DNA from 3 places in the Stutzerimonas sp. VN223-3 genome. Region 1 is predicted to be linked to each of the others. Evidence: predicted binding sites of a transcription regulator. Region 1 holds the regulator's gene; each other region holds the start of a gene.
The links. Region 1 encodes FliA, which starts transcription of late flagellar genes. Its sites were predicted from a motif close to CTAAAGTTTNNNNNNNNNNNGCCGNTAA; they were not measured.

Region 1 (4,042 bases):
GCTGGCAAAGCTCGCCGCGCGCTACGTGCTCAAACACGGCGCGCAGAGCATTGCCCTGGCGAGCATGGACAACTACCGCATCGGTGCACAGGAGCAGTTGAAGACCCTTGGTCGCATCCTCGATGTACCGGTCATTCAGATAGACCCCAGCCAGCCGCTGAGCAAGACGCTGGAGCCGTTGGCCCGCAAGCGCCTGATTCTCGTCGATACCGCCGGTTTGCCTGCGGGCGACCCGATGATGCGTATGCAGCTCGAAGCGCTGGCTGATCGTGGTATCAAATCGAAGAATTATCTGGTGCTGCCGGCAACCAGTCAGAGCCAGGTGCTCAAAGCGACATGGCATAACTATCGCCGCTGTGGGCTGGCTGGCTGCATTCTGACTAAACTGGATGAGGCGGGAAGCCTGGGTGATGTGCTTGGTCTCACGATCAGCCAGCATTTGCCCATCGCGTACCTCGCCGATGGGCCGCGCATCCCAGATGATCTGCATCTGCCGCGCAGCCATCAGCTGGTCAGCCGTGCGGTAAGCCTGCAGTCCGAAGAGACTCCCAGCGAAGAGACCATGGCCGATATGTTCTCCGGGCTGTACAACGGTTCTTCACGGAAGGTCGGATGAACGCTTTGCTCCGTGACACAGACAAAGAAGACGCGTTCGGGCTGAACGCATCGATGGCCTCAGGGCCCCAGCAAGATATAGGCGTTTGAAAATGGGTATTCATCCCGTACAGGTTATTGCCGTGACTGGCGGCAAGGGTGGCGTCGGCAAGACCAATGTGTCGGTCAATCTGGCGCTGGCGCTGGCCGACCTCGGTCGCCGGGTGGTGTTGCTTGATGCCGACCTTGGGCTGGCCAATGTCGACGTGCTGCTAGGGTTGGCTACCAAGCGCACGTTGGCCGACGTCATTGCTGGCGAATGCGATCTGCGTGATGTGCTGATTCAGGGGCCGGGCGGCATTCGCATAGTGCCCGCGGCTTCGGGAACCCAGAGCATGGTGCAGCTATCCACGTTGCAGCACTCCGGGCTGATACAGGCGTTTAGCGACATTGGTCACGATATCGACGTGCTGATTATCGACACCGCAGCGGGTATTGGCGATGGCGTCGTGAGTTTCGTTCGCGCCGCGCAGGAAGTGCTGCTAGTCGTGACTGACGAGCCGACGTCCATTACCGATGCCTATGCGTTGATCAAGCTGCTCAATCGCGACTACGGCATCAGTCGCTTTCGTGTGCTGGCTAACATGGCACACGCTCCGCAGGAAGGCCGGAACCTGTTCGCCAAGCTGACCAAAGTGACCGAGCGGTTCCTCGACGTGGCGCTGCAGTACGTCGGCGCGATTCCTTACGACGAGGCGGTGCGCAAGGCAGTACAGAAACAACGTGCCGTCTACGAGGCCTATCCGCGAGCTAAGTGTTCGCTGGCGTTCAAGGCCATCGCGCAGAAGATCGATACCTGGCCGCTGCCGGCAACGCCGCGGGGCCATCTGGAGTTCTTTGTGGAGCGCCTTGTCAGGCCCGCCACAGAGCCTAACGACTGACAGTGGCTGGACTCGGTATGTATTACAACAAAGCTCAGGCAAAAGACTCGCAGTATCAGCTCATCGATCAATACGCACCGTTAGTCAAACGCATCGCTTATCACCTCCTGGCGCGTTTGCCGGCGAGTGTGCAGGTGGATGACCTGATGCAGGCGGGCATGATCGGTCTACTGGAGGCGTCAAAAAAATACGATTCCGGCAAAGGCGCGAGCTTCGAGACTTACGCTGGAATTCGCATTCGTGGCGCGATGCTCGACGAGGTCCGTAAGGGCGACTGGGCACCGCGTTCGGTTCACCGTAACTCGCGCATGGTCAGCGAAGCGATTCGGGCAATTGAAGCCAAAACAGGCCGCGACGCTAAAGATCAAGAAGTTGCGGCCGAACTTAAATTGAGTCTCGATGAGTACTACGGCATTCTGGGCGACACCTTGGGTAGTCGCTTGTTCAGCTTCGATGATTTACTTCAGGAAGGCGAACATGGGGAATTTGGGGAGGATGCCGCCAGTGCGCATCCGGAGCCGTCCCGGGATCTTGAAGACGAGCGTTTTCAACAGGCGCTGGCCGAGGCCATCGGAAACCTGCCCGAACGTGAAAAGCTGGTGCTTTCGTTGTATTACGACGAAGAGTTGAATCTGAAGGAGATCGGCCAGGTGTTGGGCGTCAGCGAATCACGGGTGAGCCAGTTGCATAGTCAGTGCGCGGCGCGCCTGCGTGCTCGCCTTGGTGAGTGGCGCGCCCGTTAACGGCCGGTTCGCAAAAAAAGCATTAGAGGCCCTTACGAGCTTCATTCATGAGGCCCGCAACAGACCGTGAGCAGGTTCTGGGGATTTCGGGATTACGGAGGTGTACTTGGACAAGAACATGAAAATTCTCATCGTCGATGACTTCTCGACCATGAGACGGATCATTAAGAATCTGCTGCGCGATCTGGGCTTCACCAATACCGCTGAGGCGGATGACGGCACGACCGCGCTGCCCATGTTAAAGAGCGGGAGTTTCGACTTCCTCGTCACCGATTGGAACATGCCCGGGATGAGCGGCATCGATCTGCTTCGAGCTGTGCGCGCCGACGATCGCCTGAAGCACCTTCCGGTGTTGATGGTCACCGCCGAAGCGAAGCGCGACCAGATTATCGAGGCCGCGCAGGCAGGCGTAAACGGTTATGTGGTCAAGCCATTCACGGCTCAAGTGCTCAAAGAAAAGATTGAAAAAATCTTCGAGCGCGTCAACGGCTGAAGTAACGCCGCGAGGGCACTATGACGCAAGCAGAACAAAGCCTGGCAGAGTTCGAAGCGACTCTGAGGGCTCATGCACCTCAGCTGATCGAAAGTCTGCAGCAGGGCCGCTTCGATGAAGCGGCGCAGATGTTCAATGAGCTCAACCAGGCCCGTAGTCACGGGCTCTATCAGGAAGTCGGCAAGCTCACCCGCGAGCTGCATAACGCCATCGTAAAGCTGGAGATGGATACGTGCGCCACTGGCGGTGACCCGTCACCGATCACTGACGCTACCGACCGGCTTTCGTATGTCGTGGAAATGACCGAGAAAGCGGCCAATCGCACTATGGATCTGGTCGAAGAGTCAGCGCCTTTAGTGAACTACGTAAGCTATGAAGCCCAGAGCCTGACCGCTGATTGGCAGCGCTTCATGCGCCGTGACATGAATGCCGAGCAGTTCCGCGATCTGGTCAAGCGCATCGATCAATTCCTCCAGCGCACCATGAACGATGGCAGTCAGCTGTCGCAAAATCTCAGCGAAATAATGCTGGCCCAGGATTTTCAGGACCTGACAGGCCAGGTGATCAAGCGGGTAACCCGTCTGATCAGTGAACTCGAAAGCAGCCTGCTCAATCTCGTGCTGATGGCTGGCCAGGTTGATCGTGTGGCCGGCATTCAACATGACCGCGAAGCCATGCGTGCCGAGCAAGAAAAGAAAAAACAAGAAAAAGAGCCTTCCAACGGTGAAGGTCCGCAGATGCATGCCGATATACGTGAGGATGTCGTATCCGGGCAGGACGATGTCGACGATCTGCTTTCGAGCCTGGGCTTTTAGGGGAAGGTGAATATGAGCTTCGACGCCGATGAAGAAATCCTCCAGGACTTCCTGGTAGAGGCCGGCGAGATTCTCGAACTATTGTCAGAGCAGTTGGTGGAGCTGGAAAGCAGCCCCGATGACACCGCGCTGCTCAATGCGATTTTTCGCGGTTTCCATACGGTAAAAGGTGGTGCGGGCTTCCTCCAACTGCATGAGCTGGTTGAGTGCTGCCACATTGCCGAAAACGTCTTCGACATCCTGCGCAAGGGTGAGCGTCGCGTCGACTCGGAATTGATGGACGTCGTGCTGCAGGCACTGGACGCCGTCAACGAAATGTTTACCCAAGTGCGTGAGCGCACCGAGGTCACGCCAGCCACCCCCGAGCTGCTCGCCGCGCTGTCGCGTCTGGCTGAACCTGCCGGAGCGGAAGTTCCGGTTGCCGAGCCCGCTGCGGTTGAACCGGAGCCGGAAACC
Region 2 (4,042 bases), 440 kb from region 1:
GGCGTATCTGTCGGGCCAGCAATCTAGCGAAGCTGCGCAACAGAAAATCGCCGCCGAGATGGCCATGGGTATCGTTAAACGCCTTGAAGTGATCGAGATCCAGGATCAGCACGCAAAGGTCGCTACGCTGGCGTCTTGCTTCGAGCACGGCCTGCTCGGCGACAAGGCCGAAACCGTGCCGATTGAGCAGTTCGGTCAAAGCATCGTGGGTAGCCATGGCTTCGATGCGCTGCAGATAGCGTCGGCTGATCGAGCCCACCAGGCCCAATACGATAACGGTTACGCTGAAGCAGATCAGAAGATTCACCCAGAGCGCCCGCCGCATTGGGGCCATCACGCCGCTTTCCTGTTTATCGACCATCAGGAACCAGTTCAGCTCGGGAATGTAACGGATGTTGATGAAATGCTGCTCGCCCTCGCTCTGGTAGTCGAACGAGCCCGGACGTAACTGCGGTAGCTGGCGATTGAGGTCTGCCAGGGCCTTGATGTCTTTCAACGCCGTTTCACGCGGCTGCCCGTCCGGCCCGCCTTGCCGGCCGGTCATCACGATGTGGTGACTGGCGTCTACGAAATAGATGTTGCGCTGGTATCGACGCTGATAGGTATCGAGCAGATCGACCACCCGCTCAAGCGTCAGCCCGACTCCCGCAACGCCGCGGAAGTCACCCTTGGCCGTGGTTACCCGATAGTTGATGAACATCGTAAGCCGATTCACGTCGACGACGATCTCCCATGGGACGCCGCTTTGCTCGAATCGATAGAACCATCGATCCGCCGGGTCGTCCGGTTGTATCGGCTGGATGTCCTCGTCGGTGTAGTAGGTCTGCGAGCCAGCCGAGGCGAAGAAGGCGTTCGACGTGTTATAGCGCTGGCGGATGGCTTGCAAGTAGCGGCTGATGAGCGCTGCTTTGGGCTCGCCCTGATCGACCCAGTCCATTACGAAAGGGTCTTCGGCCATGGCAGAGGAGACCTGCACCAGACGGACCAGATCCTTTTGGATTTCCCCTGAAATGACATCTGCAGTCAAGGGCAGCTCGGTACCGATGATGCTCTTGCGGATGGCTTCACGTGACGCGTAGTAGCTGGCAAGGCTGGTAATCACGAAGCCCAACCCGATGATCAGGGCTAGCAGAGTGAGGAGAGTGCTTTGCTTCACGGTCAATTGCCGCATCGATTACTCCGGCCGTTCGGGTCAGGCGGCACTTTACGAAGGGACATTCTATCCGCTGCGCCTGCCATGGCGCCTATTAAAACGGCGGCGGAATCCGCCCAATGGTCGCTCAAGAGTTTCTTGGCGAGGCCGATAGAAAATCAAGAATAGGAGTTTGATGTTTGTATACATGGACTGTATTAAATTGTGTACATTTATCAAGCGAACTATCGAGGTCGTACCATGTCCTTCATGCAACGCAGTATCCAGTGGCAATTGATCGTCAGCATGGGAGCGGCTTTGCTCACTAGCCTTCTGATCGTCATCCTGATTTATTCATCGACGCTCAACGGGTTGGCTGAACGTTATCTGCTTGGCCAGGCTCTGCCGGCCAACATCGCCTCGATTCGGAACGACATCGAGCGCACACTGGCGGCGCCCATTACCGCTACTGCCGGAATCGCTGGCAATACGCTGGTGCAGGAGTGGCTGCGTGATGGCGAAAGCACGGAGCAAGCTGCTGCGATCGCTCGCTACCTGAACGGGGTGAAGGCGCAACAGAATGCTCTGACTACTTCTGTCGTGGCGCTGGACAGCGGTAACTACCATTCCGAAAACGGGCTTTCACGTACCCTGCAGCGCAGCGCACCGGGTGATGCCTGGTTCTACAGCCTGATCGACGGCGGCATTGAGCGCCGCTTCGAGATCGATATCGACAAGGCGTCGCGTCTGCCCACGCTGTTCATCAACCAGCGCATCAGTGCCGGCGGCAAGACACTAGGCGTTGCCGGTCTGGGCTACAGCCTGAAAAGCATGTCCGAGTTGATCAGTAACTTTAAGTTTGGCGAGCGGGGCGAGGTTTATCTGATCGATGCCGGCGGCCAGATCAAGGTGCATCCGCGTACCGAGTATAACGGTCGCTCCGAGCTGAAAGCGCTGACCGGCGACGATGCTGCGCGCCGGCTGCTGGCGGGCGAGCGCGAGGCGGTAAGGTTCGAGCGCGACGGCGAAGCCTTCCTGGCACTGGCGCAACCGCTGGAAAGCCTGAACTGGATTCTGGTCAGCGAAGTCCCTGAGGCCGAGATTTTCGGAGAGGCACAGCGCACCCTGTGGACCATTAGCTTGATTGCGGCCTGTATTGCACTGTTCTTCCTGGGGCTTGTGGTGCTGCTGGCGCGGGGATTGGTCAAACCGATTCGTCAGGTGACCACCGCGCTGGTGGAAATCGGCGGTGGCGGCGGCGATCTGACGCGTCGTTTGGATGAGAGCCGGAGCGACGAGTTAGGCGATCTCGCGCGTGGCTTCAACCGCTTCATCGGTAGCCTGCGCGGGCTGATTGGCGATGTGCTGAATACCAGCCAGCAGCTGCGCACCGCAGTGGGCCAAGTGGCGGAAGTAGTCGACAACACTGCAGATCGTGCCGGCCGTCAGAACGAAATGACTGACATGGTCGCTACTGCGGTTCATGAGATGGGATTGACGGTGCAGGAGATTGCTCGTAACGCCAGCAGCGCCGCGCAGGCTTCTCAGGGCGCGAAAGATGAAGCGATGCAGGCCCGCAAGGTGGTGGGAGACTCCATCGCTCACATCGAAAAGATGTCAGGCGAGATCGGCCATGCGGCAGAGTCGGTCACCGATCTTGCACAGCAGGTGGCATCCATCGACAAGGTGCTGGCAGTGATCCGCAGTATTTCTGAGCAGACCAACCTGCTCGCGCTCAACGCAGCCATCGAGGCCGCACGTGCCGGGGAGATGGGGCGAGGCTTTGCGGTGGTCGCCGATGAGGTGAGAACGCTGGCCAGCCGCACCCAGGCGTCGACCGACGAGATCCAGCAGATGATTCAGGGCCTCAAGAGTGGTGCGGAAAACGCAGTGAATTCGATGCATGCGGGGCAGGCTGCCACCGGCACCGGCGTTCAGGCCAGCCAGCGCACCGGGCAGTCGTTGCGCGCTATCACCGAGCAGGTTGAAGCGATCAGCGACATGAACGCTCAGGTTGCGGCTGCGACCGAAGAACAGAGCAGCGTCACTGAGGAGATCACTCACAACGTTCAGGGGATCGCCGACCTGGCACAGGCGACCGCGAGCGATGTTCAGGGTTGCCGCGAGGATTGTCATGCGCTGAGCCGCCTGGCTGATGACCTGAGCCGTCAGATGGGCAGCTTCAAGTTGTGATTGAGGGGGTGCTGGTGAGAACTGGTGCCCTGCACTTTAGGATAGCTGTAACCCCGCGGCTGCGGCCGCGCAACGACATAGGAATGTCCGGCAACTGAGTCATGCAGATACGAAAAAGGCAGCCACCGGCTGCCTTTTTCGTTTTCCACTTTTGACTTTTCTCGTTAGAAGTGGGCTTTTACCAACAAGCTAGCGGTGTTCTGGTCGGTTGGGCCGACGAAGTTCTCACTAACGAACCCGCCGTCCTCAATGCCGTATTTATCGGACCAGTAGTCGTACTCGATACCCACGTAAAGCTTGCCCGGTTCGCCGTCGAGCGCCTTGCCCAGGTCGTACTTGATCTGCGGGTTGATGTGCAGGTTCTTCGAGACGAAGTCACCACGGCGCTCGGAGCCGGCGTCGTTCACCACCCAGTCGATAAATCCGTCGAACAGAATGTCGGACTTGCCGACTGGAATGGTCATGGCCCAGGTTGGCGTGATCTGCCACTGGCCGGACGGCTTGCCAGTGGTCCCGTCGGGCTTGCGGTAATACACGTTGATGTTGAACCGATCGAAACCGGGTACGGCTAGGTCGACAGCCGGGCCGAGCAGGTAGTTCTGGTTTGGAACTCCGTCAGTGCTTTCGCCGCGCTCGTAGGTGGCGGCGAGCAGCACATCCTTGATCGGGCCGAAAGACATTTCCTGACCGGTGATCTTGCCTAGCGACAGGCGCGGG
Region 3 (4,042 bases), on a different contig from region 1:
AAATGACCGGCAAGGGCACCCACACCACCACCACCGCGCGGCTGTTTCACTTTCCCGGCGGCGGCGAGCTGATCGACTCACCCGGCATTCGGGAGTTCGGCCTGGGCCACGTCAGCCGCGCCGATGTCGAAGCCGGCTTCATCGAGTTTCAGGATCTGTTGGGGCATTGCCGCTTTCGCGACTGCAAGCACGATCGCGAGCCTGGCTGCGCGCTGCTGAACGCACTGGAGCAAGGGCAGATCCAACCACAACGGATGGCCAGTTACCGCCATATCATCAGCGGCCTGCCGAAATAGCAGCAGCGTCAAGCCACGTAGCCGGGCGGCTTTTCTTACAATCTTAGGACTTGCAACTCTTAGCCTGGCTCATCGAACTTCAGCACTCCGTCCTCGAAGATGTTCAGTCGCTCGCGCAACTGCGTCGGTGGTAGCGGTTCGGTTGTATCGATCGCCGGTGCCTCGTCGAGACCGGCCTGCGTAGCACTTGGCGCTGGCGAATCAGCGGAGGTGCCAGCCGCGCCCGTGTCCGATTGCTCCCCTTCGATGTCGCGCTGTGCCTTTTTGGTCAGCACCAGGATGTCGATGCGGCGGTTGACCGGGTTCAGCGGGTCAGCGCGATCAAACAAGGCCGACGATGCATAACCCACCACACGGGCAAGCTGATCTTCTGGATAGCCCCCAGCGACGAGTGCACGTCGGGCCGCATTGGCGCGCCCAGCGGACAGTTCCCAGTTACCGAACTCGCCGCGCCCAGCGTAAGGCTTGGCATCGGTGTGCCCACTGATGCTGATCTTGTTCGGCACTGCCCGAATGGTGTCTGCCATAGCCAGCAAAATGTCTTCGAAGTAAGGCTGCAGCTGGGCGCTGCCCAAGGCGAACATCGGGCGATTCTCCGCATCCACGATTTGGATACGCAGACCATCTTGAGTGATTTCGAATAGGATCTGGTCCTTGAAGCGGGTCAGGTCCGGATCCTCGTCAACCTTGTTCTGCAACTCCTGCAACAGCAATTCCAGTCGCTCGCGTTCCAGTTGCTCGGCAAAGGTTTCCGCCTGGTCGGCGTCGATCTTCGACTCGCTCTGCTCGATCACCGGATCGACTTCTTCGTTGAGCGTCCGATCCCGCGATGGTGTAGGCGTACCGCCAAGATCGATCACATGCGGACTGGCGCTCTCGGTAAAGCCGATCGGGTCCTGAAAGTAACCGGAAATAGCCCTCTTCTGCTCGGGTGTCGCCGAACTCATCAGCCACATCACCAGAAAGAACGCCATCATCGCTACCGCGAAATCGGCAAAAGCAATCTTCCAGGCGCCGCCGTGATGGCCCGCAGCGGTTTTCTTGACCCGTTTGACGATGATCGGCTGGTTGTTGTCCATGGTTAGGCTACCTAGCTACCACGCATGGTTTGTTCGAGCTCGGCGAAACTTGGCCGGTGCGCGGGTAACAGGACTTTACGGCCGAACTCAACCGCCAAGGTCGGCGGCATGCCGGAGGCCGAAGCCACCAGGGTCGCTTTGATGCCCTCGTAGAGATTCAGCTCTTCCTTGGCGTCATGCTCCAGCGCGGCGGCCAGCGGGCCGAAGAAACCGTAGGACGCAAGAATCCCCAGGAACGTACCGGTCAACGCGGTGGCGACCTTTTCTCCAATCATCGCGTTGTTCGCTTCGGCGAGAATCGACATTGTGATTACGATGCCCAGCACCGCCGCCACGATACCCATGGCCGGGAGTCCGTCTGCGACCCGCGCGACTGCGTGGGAAGGATGCTCGAGTTCTTCCTTCAGGCTGTTCAATTCCATATCGAACAAGCCTTCCAATTCATGCGGCGCCATGTTGCCGGAGGACATGATGCGCAGGTAATCGCAGATGAATGCGGTCATCCGCTCATCCTTGAGAATCGCCGGGTATTTACTGAAGATCGGGCTCGCAGAGGGGTCCTCAAGGTCCGCCTCGATGGCCATCATGCCTTCCCGACGACTCTTGTTGAGAATCTCGTACAGCAGCCCCAACACTTCCAAGTAGTACTTTTGGGTAAACCGCGAGCTGAACATCTGCAGCGATTTTTTGAAAACGATTTTGATTGTGCTGCCGGGGTTGGCCTGCAAGAAACCGCCCAGCGCAGCGCCGCCGATGATCATGACCTCAAAAGGATGCATGAGCGCCCCGATCTTGCCGCCAGACAGTACGAATCCGCCCAGAACGCTGGCGAATACCACGATGATGCCAATAATTTTTGCCATAGAAAGGTACGTCTAAAACCTGATCGCAGGGCACCTGGGACAAGCCGCGCTACATCGCGCGCTCGCATGGGTTACAGGCGGGGCGTATGAAAGAATTGTTCTGGTTATCGGAACTTTTGCGCCAGACTAAAGGCCATCCCGATGAAATGCTAGTTCGGCGGCATAATGACAACGACCCCACTTCCCCGCACGCTTCCCGCCTGGATCAAGGCGCTAGACGCCGTTGTGCTGCCTGTGTTTGCCGATCCGTACGCGCGCGTCCAGCTGGCATTGCGCGACAGCAGCATGTCGATGCGGCAGATCGCCGAGCTGATCCAGGAAAGCCCGGTCATGGCGCTCAGCGTGATCCGCGAAGCCAATCGCAACGCCGCCGCGACCAGGCCGGCCGAGAGTCTGGAAGTTGCGCTCAGCCGCATCGGCCTGAAACGCGCCGAAGCCTTGTTTGCCCGTATTCCGGCGGCCCAGCCTCGGGACATTCCTGCACCGCTGCGGCAGATGGTACTCATCAGCCGCCATGCCAGCCAGCAGGCCAACGGGCTGTTTGCCTCCCGCCTTGCACGCCTTTGGCAGGAAATCCACTGGAGCAGTCTGCTATTCCTCTCGCCGGTCTGGGCGCTGGTCGCGGCTCACCCTGAACTGCTCGAAGCCTGGGAACAGCGTGTGCTGGTCAAGCGCGAACCAGCCCGCCAGGTCGAACAATCGCTGCTGGGCGTAGCGCTGCTGGATCTCTGCGTGGCGGTTGCTGAACATTGGGGTTTGCCCGGCTGGATCGTCCAGGGGTATCGATTGCTTAGCGACAATCGGCGAATGTTGATAAAGGCGCTACACATTGCCCGTGACAACGAGCACCCGCTGCACCAGCAGCAGATGCTCGATGCCGATCCCGATCTACGTCGCTGGCTCACCCTGCCAAGCAACACCATCGTGCTTGCCAATGGCCTGGCGCTTTCGGCGCACAACAGCTGGAGCGGCATTCATAGTCTCCGCTGGCAGCGACTCGCCGGGCTATACCTCCAGATTCCACTGGCTGAACTACAGCAGATGGTGCATCAGCACGCCGCCGCCAGTGCGCAAGCAATCGGCCATACAGACCTCTGGCACCCGGCCCAAGGCCTGCTGTGGCCATGGGAGAGTGTGTTTCAGGTAGAAAAGGCGGCGAAGTTGCCCAGCACCGAAACACTGACGGAATGGCGTGCGCATTGTCGCGAACTGCTCAGCGAACGCTGCCCGTACGACAACGTGGTGCAACTAACTGCGACCGCCGCTAAAGCCCTGAACTGCGCCGGAATGCAACGAGTCCTGCTGATGCTCGTCGACCGCAAGCACAATCGCCTGGTCAGCCAGCAAACCTTTGGCCTCCCACGCGAGGCTGCCAGGCTGTCAGTCGAATCGGAGCAGAGCCAAGTGCTGCGCAGATTGCTGGAAAAGCCTGCATTGCTGCGACTCAACCCGGACAACATGGCGCAGTTCTCTGCGCTGTTGCCAGGAGCGCTGAAGGCATTGTTCCCAAGCGAACACGTACTGCTGCGCTCCATCGGTCACGACGGCCGCGTAGTCATGCTGGTAATGGCCGATCAAGACAACACGGCGTTCAGCGAAATGGGTTTGCAAGCGTTCACCAAGACGGTGCAGTGCATCGAGCGTGCGCTGGCGACGTTCAGCAAGCGCGGGCGTTGATCTTTTTCGCTAGACTTTGCTCTTTCCGTCCGACCGAGGCTTGCCGTGTCCGCCTTTTCAACCCTGCCCCTGGTAATCGAACCGACCGATCTGGCCGAGCGCCTGAACGCCCCCGAGCTGATACTGG

Region 2: a site for FliA is predicted at 1,280-1,307, ahead of D7241_RS01705 (methyl-accepting chemotaxis protein). Genes of this name have one in related genera too.
Region 3: a site for FliA is predicted at 2,343-2,370, ahead of motA (flagellar motor stator protein MotA). Genes of this name have one in related genera too.

The regions. Positions count from the first base shown of each region.
Region 1 covers NZ_RBEC01000001.1:804,971-809,012, forward strand. Annotated here, with positions in the region: gene flhF (flagellar biosynthesis protein FlhF) at 1-616, shown strand, start outside; gene fleN (flagellar synthesis regulator FleN) at 708-1,535, shown strand; gene fliA (RNA polymerase sigma factor FliA) at 1,553-2,278, shown strand; gene D7241_RS03740 (chemotaxis response regulator CheY) at 2,397-2,771, shown strand; gene D7241_RS03745 (protein phosphatase CheZ) at 2,792-3,586, shown strand; gene D7241_RS03750 (chemotaxis protein CheA) at 3,599-4,042, shown strand, end outside.
Region 2 covers NZ_RBEC01000001.1:360,360-364,401, forward strand. Annotated here, with positions in the region: gene D7241_RS01700 (diguanylate cyclase) at 1-1,171, opposite strand, end outside; gene D7241_RS01705 (methyl-accepting chemotaxis protein) at 1,394-3,325, shown strand; gene D7241_RS01710 (outer membrane protein OmpK) at 3,490-4,042, opposite strand, start outside.
Region 3 covers NZ_RBEC01000002.1:1,150,192-1,154,233, reverse strand. Annotated here, with positions in the region: gene rsgA (small ribosomal subunit biogenesis GTPase RsgA) at 1-296, shown strand, start outside; gene motB (flagellar motor protein MotB) at 356-1,375, opposite strand; gene motA (flagellar motor stator protein MotA) at 1,387-2,238, opposite strand; gene D7241_RS13910 (HDOD domain-containing protein) at 2,404-3,915, shown strand; gene D7241_RS13905 (rhodanese-like domain-containing protein) at 3,961-4,042, shown strand, end outside.